DNA from 4 places in the Mesorhizobium sp. WSM4844 genome. Region 2 is predicted to be linked to each of the others. Evidence: predicted binding sites of a transcription regulator. Region 2 holds the regulator's gene; each other region holds the start of a gene.

Region 1 (3,207 bases), on a different contig from region 2:
CGGTGCTCTTGAGACCAGAAATCTATGTCACCGCCGCCCTTGCGGGCGCCATCCTGTTTACAACAGGCGATCTCGCCGGACTGCCGCCGCTCGCCTCGGGCCTGGTGGGCTTCATAGCCGCTTTCTGCGTGCGTGGCGGCGCGCTTAAGTTCGGCTGGGCCTTTCCGTCCTACAAGAGCCGGCCCGGCCGGCGGCCGGAAGATATTCCGTGAAATGAGGCGAGTAGCGAATAGGGACAACGATCCGCAGCGGAACTCTCGCTACTCGCTACTCGCTATTCGCTACTCATTGGAATTCAGGCGGCGAAGCGCTGGGCTTCCCCGCCATAATAGCTGACGTAGCGGGCGCCGATCTCCTTGACCGGCATCACCACGAACACGTCGACCGTCGAGAATTCGCGGTCGATGACGCAGCCGTCGCCGATGCGCGCGCCGACGCGCAGATAGCCCTTGACCAGCGGTGGCATCGCCGCGATCGCGGCCTTGGCGTTGACCGCCTCGATCGGCATCAAATCCATGGAACAGTAGCGGCCGGCGACGGCGCGCACGTCCCAGGCCGAATTCGTCCGGCAGTGATGGGCGAGATAGGTCAGCGCTTCGGCGTGTGCCGCCGGCACGGTGCCGGGGAACGAGGCGCAACCGGTCATCACGCCGATCCCATAATGGTTGATATAGGCCCAGATACCTTGCCAGAGCGCCTCGATGGTGCGCTTCGAGCGGTATTCCGGCAAGACGCAGGAGCGGCCGAGCTCGAGGAAACGCTGGCCGGGGTGGCGGGCGATAAGATTGGTCAGCTCAAACTCGCCCTCGGAATAGAAGCCGCCGGCCGCTGCCGCGATCTCCTGCCGCAACAGGCGGTAGGTGCCGACAATGCGGCGATGCTCGGGACCGGACAGCGAGGTGTCGAAGACGAGCAGATGATCACAGAGCGGATCAAAATGGTCGGCGTCGCGCCGGTCCTGCACCTGAAACAGGGTTTTCCTGGCGCCGAGCTCGTCATAGAACACCCGGTAGCGCACTTCCTGCGCGGCGGCGATCTCGGCCTCGTTGCGTGCGAGCCGCACTTCGAGGTTGCCGATACGGCCAAGCGCTTCGCCTTTTATGACAGCATCGACGTTGCGCCCGGCGAGCAAAGCACCCCTGGCGTTCGGCCGAGCGTCACATTCCGGCATAACTGTATGCACGAGTGATTCTCCTTCGAGCCATCCCTCTTGGCACGGGGATACGGCGTAGGTGCAACAGGATTGTGACAGTACCGTGATACGGCCCTGCCGGCAATACTTCGTCGGCTGGTCAACCCTTCAACCGGCTTCTGCAGGTAAGCCAGGCAAGGACAGCCGGCGGATCAAGCGGCCACGTGACCCTCGACCGCATGGACAAGCGCGTCGGGGTCGAGCGGCTTGGTGACGAAGCCGCTGGCGCCATGAGCGAGCACTGCGTGGCGGGTCGTTTCCTGACTGTCCGCCGACAGCACCATGATCGGAACCGGCGACACGGCTGTTTCCTCCTCGTGCCGGCGGATGGCGGCGATCGCGTCCAGCCCGTCCATGACAGGCATGTGCAGGTCCATCAGCACCACGTCGAAGCGGTACTTGTGGTCGGTGCCGGTGATGGCCTCGACGGCGGCCTTGCCGTTGCCGACCAGTTTCACGCGATGCCCGGCCTTTAGCAGCGTGGCACGGGCAAGCATGGCGTTGATGTCGTTATCCTCGGCGATCAGCACGGACAGGCCCCGCCGCCGGCCGCCAATGGCGCGGGCGGTTGGTGCGCCGCGCTTTTCCGGCTGCGGCTGGGTGAGGGCAGGCACGCTGCTGGTCAAAAGCACGCGAAGCAACGTTTCGCCACGCACCGGCCTTGCCAGAAAGGTGGCGTAGCCGCTGGCGCGGAACTCGCCCAGCATGCCGCGGTCGGTTGGCGCGATCAGTGTAATCGCCTCGCAATCGGCAAAGCCGCTCTGGCGAAGGCGCTTGAGCAACCTGCCGTCGCCTTCCTCCATGGCCGCATCGACCAAAAGCGCGTCGCAGCCTTCGGCGAAGGACGCCGCCTGGGCGGCGGTGGTGGCCAGATCGACCCTGCCGCCATTGGCGCGGATGGTGCGGGCGATGGCGTCGGCCTCGATGGCGTTCTTCGACAGGATCACGGCGCGCCGCCCTGACAGCGCATCCCGACGGCTCTGCGGCGGCTCGGTGGCCGATATTGCAGGGATTTCGAAGACGAATTCCGAACCCTGGCCGAGCTGGCTCGACACCGAGATCGTGCCGCCCATGGCGATCACCAGGCGCCTGGAGATGGCAAGACCGAGCCCGGCGCCGCCATGCGCGCGAGTCGACGTGCCGTCAGCCTGTTCGAATTCCTCGAAGATGCGCTCCAGGTCGTCCTCGTGCAGGCCGGGACCGGTGTCGGTGACGGTGAAGCCTATGCGGTCGGTGGTTTCGGTGCGGACACGAGCGATGCTCACCAACACGCCGCCGCTGTCGGTGAACTTGATGGCGTTGCCGATGAGGTTGAGCAGCACCTGCCTGACTCTTCCAGGATCGGCTGATATCATCTGCGGCACGTCGGGTTCGACATGGCAGCCAAGGCCGATGTTCTTGGCGAAGGCACGCGCTGCCAGGAGTTCCACGATGTTGTCGGCGATCTCGCGCACCGACATTGGCTGCGGTTCGGGATCGAAGCGGCCGGCCTCGATCTTGGAATAGTCGAGCAGGTCCTCGATCAGCGCCAGCAGCGCGCTGGCCGAGGTCGAGATGGCGCCGACATAGGTCCGTTGTTGCGGCGAGAGCCCGGTGTCCGCCAGCAGCTTGGCCATGCCCATGATGCCGTTCATCGGCGTGCGGATCTCGTGGCTGACGGTGGCGAGGAAGCGCGATTTGGCCTGGCTTGCATATTCGGCTCGCTCGCGGGCGGTGATCAGCGACGTTTCGGCGTGCTTGCGTGCGGTAATGTCGCGGGCGATTGCGCGATGCGAGACGGAACCGCTCTCCTTGTCGCGCACGGACAGTTCGATCCATGAGAACCAGCGCGGGCCGCTCGGTGTGCTAATGGCGACGTCGGTGGAGCTCAGGCATTCATGGTCGGAAAAAGCGGCATCGGGAACGATGCCGACGTCGATGCCGAGGTCGGCCAGGGCCCTGCCGGCAAGGTCGCGCTGGTCGGCTCCGACAAGCTCGGCGAAAACCTTGTTGGCATAGACGATGTGGCCGTCACG
Region 2 (3,207 bases):
GCGCGCGTGTCGCAACGCACGGCGATGTTCCATCTCGGCTACCTAGTCGAGGAGGGCGCGACCGACAAGATGTTCACCAACCCCGACGACAAGCGCACCCAGGACTACATCACCGGCCGGTTCGGCTGAGCGGTCCGGCGAATTTCGAACACGAGGACAGCACCATGGGTGAACACACCGTCGCATCTTTCGACGAGGAACTGGAGCACATCGACCGGCTGATCCGCGACATGGACGAGCTCGCCGCCGCAATGGTCGCAGCCTCGATCCGCGCGTTGCTTGCGTCGGACAATGCGATGGCGCAGCGCGTCGTCTCGGACGACGCCATCATGGATGCGCGGCAGCGCGAACTCGACGACAGCGCCATCACGCTGATCGCCAAGCGGCAGCCGATGGCGCAGGATCTGCGCGCCGTGGTTGGCGCAATCCGCATGGCGGGCGATCTCGAGCGCATCGGCGACCTGGCCAAGAACATAGCCAAGCGGGTCAGCGCAGTCGGGCAGAGCGCGACGCCGCGGAATCTGTCGCACGGTATCGATGCGATGGCGGATCTCGTTCTTGTGCAGCTCCGCGGCGTGGTCGAGCACTATGTGTCGCGCGATGCCGGCGCGTTGAAGGAACTGCGCGCCGACGACCAGAAGATCGACGTGAAATACACGGCGGTTTTTCGCGAGCTCCTGACCTACATGATGGAGGATCCGCGCAACATCACCGCCTGCACGCACCTTCTGTTCTGCGCCAAGAATCTCGAGCGTATCGGCGATCACGTCACCAACATCGCCGAAAACGCCTACTTTGTCGTGACCGGGCAGCAATTGCCGGCGGATCGCCCGAAGCTCGACGAAACGACGATGTCGGCGCCGGCGACATGACAGGAGTGACCGGCCGATGATCGCGCCGCGCATCATGGTGGTGGAGGATGAAGAGCCGCTGGGCGTCCTCCTCCGTTACAATCTTGAATCCGAAGGCTATCAGGTCGAGGTGGTGACGCGCGGCGACGAGGCCGAAATCCGGCTGCAGGAAAACGTGCCCGATCTTTTGGTGCTCGACTGGATGGTGCCGGCGGTTTCCGGCATCGAGCTTTGCCGGCGGCTTCGGGTGCGCCCCGAAACCGAGCGGCTGCCGATCATCATGCTGACCGCGCGCGGCGAGGAGAGCGACCGGGTGCGCGGCCTTTCGACCGGAGCCGACGACTATCTGGTCAAGCCGTTCTCGACACCGGAATTCATGGCCAGGGTCAAGGCGCTGCTGCGCCGCGCCAAGCCGGAAGTGCTGTCCAGCGTGCTCAAGGTCGGCGACATCATGCTCGATCGTGAATCGCACCGGGTCTATCGCAAGAAGAGCGAGATCCGGCTCGGGCCGACCGAATTCCGGCTGCTCGAATTCATGATGCGGCACCCGGGTCGGGTCTTCTCGCGCAGCCAGTTGCTCGACAATGTCTGGGGCGAGACGATCTACATCGACGAACGCACTGTGGACGTCCATGTCGGCCGGTTGCGCAAGGCGGTCAACAATGGTCGCATGCCCGATGTCATCCGCACCATCCGCGGCGCCGGCTATGCGATCAGGGAAGACTAGCTGATACCTGCGCTTCCGGCGTACCCAAAAGTACGCTCCGCTCCGGTTCTCGGAACCCACCATTCTCGACTCGGCCTGACCTGTATCTCAACACACCCCAAGTCGCGACCCGGGAGTCCCTGCCTTCGGATTCAAGCCACGTTCTTTCCGACCGAGCCGGCTCGTGCCTGGATGCTCGGCGCGAAAATCTCCTGATCGACGAAGCTCAGCGCCCGCATGGCGCAGCCTTCGCGGATCAGCGGCAACTCGTTCGGCTCGGTGTCGAAGGAAATCGAACCCGAATGCTGGCCGCCGGCGGTCTGGGCGATAGCCTCGCGCAGCGCCGGCTCGATCAGGTCGAAGGCGGCAGCGCTGGCGCCGACCATGGCCACCGGCGCCGGATCGATCAGCGCAAACAGGCTGCCGAGCCCGAAGCCGAGCGCCTCGCCGGCCTTGCGGTAGGCTTCGCGCTCCGGTCCGTCCGTCTCGCGCGCCCGGGCCGCCAGTGCCCGCATCTCGGCGTCGCTGACATCGGCGACTGGCTCGGCGTTCTCGCTCAACAGCCTTGCGTTGCGCCAGATGGCGTAGTTGCCGGCATAAGCCTCGACGCAGCCGCGCCGCCCGCAGCGGCAAAGCGCGCCGCCCGGCCGATGGATCATGTGGCCGAATTCGCCGCCCGAGGAGTGGGTGCCGGTGAACAACTCGCCCTTCAGCACCAGCCCCATACCGATGCCGTGCGAGAGCAGGATGGCGATGAAATCGTCGCGGTAGCGATCCGGGTGGCGCCAGCGTAGCGCCACGGCCATCATGTTGCAGTCGTTCTCCATGATCGCCGGGATGCCGAACTCCCGTTCCAGAATGTCGGCGAAGGCGATGTTCGTCTGCGGCGTGATCGGCGACCACAACATGGCGCGCGCGTGGGAATCGGTGATGCCCTGGATCGCCAGCGCGATGCGGGCGACGCTTTGGACATCGAGGTCGGGATCTTCGAGCCGGCGCCGGACGATGGCGACACATTCGCCGATCAGCGCGTCGCGCGACATGGTCAGCGTGTCCAGCCGGCGCTGTTCCTCGGCGACCACTTGTCCGGCATAATCGATGACGGCGACCGACAGGAAATTCAGCGACAACACGACGGCCAACACCGCAGCGGCTTGCGGATTGAGGCTGAGGCCGACCTGCGGCCGGCCGCGTTTCAGCGAAACCGTCTCGCTCGCCTTGCTCTCGGCCAGGATGCCTTCCTGGATCAGGTCGGCAGAGATCGCCGATATGGTCGAATGGCTGAGGCCGGTGGTCGCGGCGATCTCGGTCCGCGACGGCTGGCCTGCCCGGCGCACGGCCGAAATCACCATCGCCCGGTTGCGCCGGCGCAGATCGTCATGACGGATTCCCACCGACATTTTTTACGTCCTCCCTAATGCCGCGGCCGCTCATGAATCGGAAGCCGTCGGTAATGTCCGACAAATACTGGCAGAAGCGGAGGGGGCTGTCATTATTTATTCCGAGCCTCGAAAAAAAGCCCGACAGGACGTCAAAATCCATCAGAATTGGTGTTGACAGTGCTTCGGCGTTGGACCAGTATTTTTTCGAGGCTCGAAAAAATAGAGCCTTTGTGCCGGCCTTCGGGCCAGTTGGTCGCGCCCTACGCGG
Region 3 (3,207 bases), on a different contig from region 2:
AGAAGACGCGCATAACATCATGTCCAGCCGCCGGGTCGAGACTTGCCGCCGGTTCGTCTGCTATCAAAAGCTTCGGACGCCGGATCAACGCACGGGCAATCGCCACCCGCTGCGCCTGCCCTCCAGAAAGCGCGTCGGCGCGGGCGCCCGCCTTGCCGAGAAGCCGCACTTCGGCGAGGGCCTGCATTGCTTCCTCGCGCCAGTGTTGCTTTGCGATGGAATGGTGCCAGCCGCGCCAGCCGCCGGGCAGCCCGAGCTTGCCCTGCAAAACGTTTGTAAGAACCGATTGGCGGCTGACCAGTCCGTGGTGCTGGAAGACAAATCCGATCTGCCTGCGTATGCGCCGCAGCTGGGCGACGGACGGCGCCGAGCGGAAGCTCTCGCCGAGGGTGACGACCTCGCCACCGCTCGACGGTAGAAGACCAATGAGGCATTTGAGCAGGGTGGATTTTCCAGCACCGTTCGAGCCAATCAGGGCGACCCGTTCGCGCGATGCTATGGTGAGGCCGATACTGGAGAAAATGACCTTTCCGTTCGCATAGCTCTTCGCAAGATCGTGCGCCCGAATGATGGCTGTCATAGTGACCTCTTGGCCCAGACCGAACTGCGAAACAGACCGGCGGTTAGCCGCCGGCCTTGTCGCTGAAAGGAGCAAGTCGATGAAAAAGGAGCAAGCCTCAGTTTACGAAGTCGGTGAGGGTCTCGATTCCGATCGTGCGGTACATCGAGCGGACATAGTCGTAGTCCGAGTCCCTGACATCGGTCAGGAAGAAACCGCCCTTGAATTTCTGGTTGTCCTCGCCGGTCAAGATCGCTTTCATCAGCTCATTGCCATTCTTCGCAAAGGCATCGCGGATCTTGACGAACACGTCATCTGAAATGTCCTTGCGGGCGACAAGAATATCGTTCGGCAGATCGCGGCCCCGTGCGATGACCGAGAAGGCAACGCCGGGGAATGCTTCCCGGACCGAGTTCAGATAGCCGAAATTCAAGCCGATAGCGGCGATGTCGCCGCGGATGAGAGCCTCAGCCGCGATGTTGCGCGATATGATTACTGGTTCGTAATCGGTGGCATATTTCAGGTTGAAATCGGCCAGCGCCTGCGCGGGGCCGAGGTGCTGGGAGGTCGAGCCGACCGAGCCGAATGCGACCTTCTTGCCCTTCAAGTCTTCGACCGAGCGGATCGGTCCATTCGCCAGCACGGCGATCTGAGCGAAATAGTCGGGGCGCTGCCAGGCGACAACAATCTTCGGCTGGCTTAATTCTTTCATGACGACGTATTCTGCAGGACCGGTCAGAACAAGATCGACCTGCCCGGAATTCATCGCCTCGACGGCGGTGGTCCGCGAACTGACCGGAAACAGTTCGACATCCAGGCCGGTCGCCTCCTCAAGAGCGGTCTGGAAAGCACCGAATTCCTGCTGAAGAGCCTCCAGTCCCTCCATGTCGGTTACCGCGAATTTCACCGGCTCCGCAAACACTGGAAGAGCGGAGGCAAGCGTCAGGGCGAGTGCGGTTGCGATGCTGCGGATCATCGTTTTTTCCTTTGCTGTATAGACAGGAAACTGTTACCCGCTAATCCGTATACGCAGCAGATGACGTGCTCGTGACATTTCGCCGGCGCCACCGGCAGCCTTTGCTTTTTTGAGGGATACAGTGAACTGGCACATCCAGGGTGGTCGCATCCTTACCGAACGGGGACTTGAAACCGCGGACCTGAGCGTCACCGGCGGGATCGTGTCAGAGCTGCGGGCGGCCCATGCCTCCACGATCGATGCCGATGGTCTGCTCGTGCTTCCGGGGATCGTCGATATTCACGGCGACGGCTTCGAGCGCCAGATCATGCCGCGGCCCGGTGTCCGCTTCGACACCGCGCTGGCGCTGAAAGATACGGACCGCCAGCTTGTCGCCAATGGCGTAACCACGGCCTTTCACGGCGTCACGGTGTCGTGGGAGCCTGGACTTCGCTCGCTCGACGCTGCCAAACAGCTGATCGGCGCGGTCTGCGATCTCCGCGATAGCCTTGGCTGCGATACGCGTCTGCATCTGCGCTGGGAGACCTTCGCGCTTGATCAGATGGCGCAGGTCGTACGATGGCTCTCGCTTTCGCCACGGCCGATCATCGCCGTCAACGATCATACCACGGGGTCGGTGCTGAACGGCACGATTGCCCGCAAGATCGGTCAGATGGCGGAGCGGTCTGGCTTGAGCCGCGAGCAATACATGACGTTGCTCGGCCAGATTTGGTCCCGCCGCGCCGAGGTTGAGATCGCGATCGGGAAGCTGGCCGCTACTGCGCGGGCCAATGGCAATGTGCTTCTTGCCCATGACGAAGCGTCTCCCGAGGAACGCATGTATTTTCGCGCCCTCGGCGCAAAGGCCTCGGAATTTCCGCTGACGTTCGAAACAGCCAAGGCCGCGCGGCAAATGGGCGAGGACGTGATCCTCGGCGCGCCCAACGTCGTGCGCGGCGGCAGCCATAATGGAGCGCTGAATGCCACCGAGGCCGTCAGGGCCGGACTTTGCACGGTGCTGACCAGCGATTACCACTACCCTTCGCCTCTGCATGCGGCCTTCAGACTGTCTTCGCCAGACGCCGGCGACTTCCCCTCGATCTGGAATCTGGTTTCGGCAAACCCGGCCCGGGTGGCCGACCTCGACGATCGCGGCTCGCTTGTTGCCGGCCGCCGGGCGGATCTGATCCTGGTCGATGCTGGCGATCCAGAGCATCCGCGTGTGGTGGCCACCATGGTCCATGGACAAATTGTCTATAGCTCCGGGCTCTCCCGCACAGACCGATGGTCTGCACAGCGGTCGCCGGTGGATAAGGTTTCATGAACTTGGACACGAAAATTTCAACACCACACGAGCGCAATGGCAATCGCCTTCTGGCCTTTGACGGGCTGGTCTTTCGTCCTCGCAGCGATACGCCGATCTGGCAGCAGATCTACGATCACATCTTCGATCTGATCGAGAGCGGCAGTCTTGCGCCGGGCAGCCAGCTTCCCGGAGAAACGCATCTGGCAGAGAAACTCGCGGTCACCCGCATTACGCTTCGCCGGGCGCTGCAGCAGTTACAGCATGAGGGCCACCTCACCGCCCGCAAGGGCGTCGGTATCTTCGTGCGAAACCTGCCCTCGACATTCACTGTTCGCGACGGACAGCGCTTTCTCGACAATTTCGAAGCCCATGGCCAGGAAATCGGCA
Region 4 (3,207 bases), on a different contig from region 2:
TGCCCGCCGACGATGTAGCCTTCGCGGACAAGCTTCCGGTTGCGGTGTGGCGCGGCGAGCTCAACAACCCGATAAGGACCTTGCTTCTGGAGGTTGCGCGCGATCTGCCCTTTTGCGATGTCGGAACGCCCAAACCGACGGCAGCGCCCGAATATCGCAAGTCTTATCTGAGCATCGACCAGCAGCGGCGCTGTCGCTACATCATTTCGCTCGAAGGCAACGATGTAGCGACCAACTTGAAATGGGTCATGAGTTCGAATTCGCTGTGCCTGATGCCACCGCCGACATATGAGACATGGTTCGCCGAAAGCGAACTCGTGGCTGGTGTTCACTATGTGCCGCTCGAACCCGATTTCACGGATCTTGCCGAGCGGGTGCAATATCTCGAACGCCATCCGACTGAGGCCGAACGCATCGTTGCCGCCGCCAACGCCTATTGCCGCAAGTTCGCCGACGAGCGGGCCGAGCAGGCGATCTGCTTGCTCGTGCTCTACAAATATTTCGTGCTCAGCGGCCAGATCGAGCCTGATCCCGAGGTCTGGCGTTTTATTTCAGGCTAAGCCCGCGGCGACTTCGACCTGATCCGGATCGTTGTCAGATGTCCTCCCGGTCAAGAACCAGATCGGCCGGACCAAACCGGTCTTTTGCCGTGAATTGCTGGTGCCAATAGGGATAGAGAACGGGCGGGCGGCTCACAGCGTCGAGGCGTGCGCGCTCATCGCTGGTCAGCACCAGGCTGGCTGCGGCGATATTGTCCTTGAACTGCGCTTCGGTCCGTCCGCCGATCACCAGCGAACTGACCGCGGGCCGGCCGAGCAGCCAGGCAAGCGCCACCTGCGCCGCCGAAACGCCATGGTTCTCGCCGATATGGGCAAGCACGTCGACGATCCGCCACAGCCGGTCCTCGTCGCGGATCGGCGGTTCGGTCCAGCCGCTGATCTGGCGGGCGGTGGCCTGGTCGCGGTGGTATTTGCCGGACAGCAGTCCACCGGCGAGCGGGCTCCATACCAGCACGCCAAGCCCCTGGTCGACCGAGATCGGCAGCAGTTCGTATTCGGCTTCGCGCGCTTCCAGCGTGTAGTGGATCTGCTGGGTGACGAAGCGCGGCTGGTGCTGGCGGTCGCTGATCCCCAGCGCCTTCATCACTTGCCAGCCGGAATAGTTGGAGCAGCCGACATAGCGGATCTTGCCCTGGCTGACGAGCGTGTCGAGCGCGGCGATGGTCTCTTCGAGCGGCGTCGTGCCGTCCCATTCGTGCAGGAAATAGATGTCGATGACGTCGGTCCTGAGGCGCTTCAGGCTCTTCTCGCACTCGCGAATCAGATGATAGCGCGACAGGCCCTCATCGTTGGGACCGTCGCCGATCCGCATGCGCGCCTTGGAGGCGATCAGCACATCGCCCTTGCGTTTGCCGCCGAGCGCTTCGCCGATGATCTCTTCCGAAAGCCCGTTCGAATAGACATTGGCGGTATCGATGAGATTGATGCCGGCATCGATGCAGAGGTCGATCATCCGGCGTGCCTCGTCGAGATCGGTCTTGCCGACCGCCGAAAATGCGCCAGCGCCGCCAAAAGTCATGGTGCCCATGGTCAGCGTCGAAACCTTCAGCCCGGAACGGCCAAGTGTGCGGTATTCCATGTCAGATCCTCGCGATTGCGTTGAAAAGGGTGCTTTGAAGGTTGCTCGGGGAAACCTGGCATTTGTAGGACAATTCGAGCCGCTTGTCGTGCGTGCCAGGCAGGCTGATCGATCACATCTCGCGGAGTTGGGCGACCGGCGTGCGGGCCGGCTGCAATAAAACCGTCATTGCCGGCCTATATGCAAGTCGGCTCAAGGTGTCCGATCTCGGCCGGCAGGCCGAGGCCGACGCGGGCGTGCACGCGGAGCAGCATAAATGACCGAAGCAAAACAGAATTCTCCCGCCAGGGACTGGCTGGAAGCGGAACTCGCCGACACGCTCGACGAGGACTACGAGCTGGAGTTGTCGGAACCGGCGCTGTCGCTGGAAATCGCCAAGATTTACAAGAACGCGCATCCGCCCTCGATGGATCGCCTGCAATATTTTCGCGACCTGATCACGCTGCAATCCGAATTGATCAAGCTGCAGTCCTGGGTGGCTTACACCAGGAAGAAGCTGGTGGTGGTTTTCGAGGGCCGCGATTCGGCCGGCAAGGGGGGCGTCATCAAGCGCATCACCCAGCGGCTCAATCCGCGCATCTGCCGCGTCGTCGCACTTCCGGCGCCGACCGAGCGCGAGAAATCGCAATGGTATTTTCAGCGCTACGTGCCGCATCTGCCGGCAGGCGGCGAGATCGTGCTGTTCGACCGCTCCTGGTATAACCGCTCCGGCGTCGAATGTGTGATGGGCTTCGCCGAGCCGGACCAGGTCGAGGAGTTTTTTCGCGACGTGCCGGAGTTCGAGCGCATGCTGGTCCGCTCCGGCATCACCCTGGTCAAATACTGGTTCTCCATCACCGACGAGGAGCAGCAGATGCGCTTTCAGATGCGCATCCATGATCCGATGAAGCAGTGGAAGCTGTCGCCGATGGACCTGCAGTCGCGCGTGCGCTGGGAACAGTATACCAAGGCCAAGGAAGAGACCTTCGCCCGCACCAACATTCCCGAAGCCCCCTGGTTCATCGTCGAGGGCAACGACAAGAAGCGGGCGCGGCTGAACTGCATCGATCATCTCCTCAAGCAGATGCCTTATGAGGAAGTGCCGCACGAAGAGATCACGCTGCCCGATCGTGTCTTCAATCCAGAATACGAGCGCCAGGTGCTGCCGCGCGAGCTGTATGTTCCGGAGAAGTATTGAGGAGCACGCCTCTTCTTCCTTCTCCCCTTGTGGGAGAAGGTGGATCGGCGCGCAGCGCCGAGACGGAAGAGGGGTGTTGGAAGAAATGAGGCGCTGGTGATCCTGGCGCTGTGCGCCCGATTTGAACGTAGGTGTGCGCCAAGCTGGAACACCCTCATCCGACCGAACTTCGCTCGGCCACCTTCTCCCACAAGGGGAGAAGGGGGAACTTAACTAGGCTCACGCCCGCTCGATGGTGACATGCATGGCATTCGGCGTGCCCACCTGCTCGCTGCAGCGGTAGCCGAGTTTGACCATGTCGATGCCGGCAAAAAGGTTCTCGCCTGAGCCGAGCAGCATCGGCGATATCGCCAGATGCATGTCGTCGATGAGCCTTTCCCTCAGATATTGCC

The links. Region 2 encodes PhoB, which activates phosphate uptake and scavenging genes when phosphate is short. Its sites were predicted from a motif close to TGTCATNNANCTGTCAT; they were not measured.
Region 1: a site for PhoB is predicted at 1,235-1,251, ahead of olsB (l-ornithine N(alpha)-acyltransferase). Genes of this name have one in related genera too.
Region 3: a site for PhoB is predicted at 1,596-1,612, ahead of AC0L2A_RS01440 (alpha-D-ribose 1-methylphosphonate 5-triphosphate diphosphatase). Genes of this name have one in related genera too.
Region 4: a site for PhoB is predicted at 1,791-1,807, ahead of ppk2 (polyphosphate kinase 2). Genes of this name have one in related genera too.

The regions. Positions count from the first base shown of each region.
Region 1 is NZ_JBVVQB010000020.1:55,771-58,977, reverse strand. It holds gene AC0L2A_RS17655 (trimeric intracellular cation channel family protein) at 1-212, shown strand, start outside; gene olsB (l-ornithine N(alpha)-acyltransferase) at 296-1,171, opposite strand; gene AC0L2A_RS17645 (response regulator) at 1,345-3,207, opposite strand, start outside.
Region 2 is NZ_JBVVQB010000036.1:34,338-37,544, reverse strand. It holds gene pstB (phosphate ABC transporter ATP-binding protein PstB) at 1-129, shown strand, start outside; gene phoU (phosphate signaling complex protein PhoU) at 165-872, shown strand; gene phoB (phosphate regulon transcriptional regulator PhoB) at 889-1,578, shown strand; gene AC0L2A_RS24250 (ROK family protein) at 1,710-2,957, opposite strand.
Region 3 is NZ_JBVVQB010000001.1:316,653-319,859, reverse strand. It holds gene AC0L2A_RS01450 (phosphonate ABC transporter ATP-binding protein) at 1-580, opposite strand, end outside; gene AC0L2A_RS01445 (PhnD/SsuA/transferrin family substrate-binding protein) at 678-1,535, opposite strand; gene AC0L2A_RS01440 (alpha-D-ribose 1-methylphosphonate 5-triphosphate diphosphatase) at 1,657-2,838, shown strand; gene phnF (phosphonate metabolism transcriptional regulator PhnF) at 2,835-3,207, shown strand, end outside.
Region 4 is NZ_JBVVQB010000039.1:35,366-38,572, reverse strand. It holds gene AC0L2A_RS25205 (glycosyl transferase family 90) at 1-560, shown strand, start outside; gene AC0L2A_RS25200 (aldo/keto reductase) at 595-1,638, opposite strand; gene ppk2 (polyphosphate kinase 2) at 1,895-2,815, shown strand; gene AC0L2A_RS25190 (dihydrofolate reductase family protein) at 3,035-3,207, opposite strand, start outside.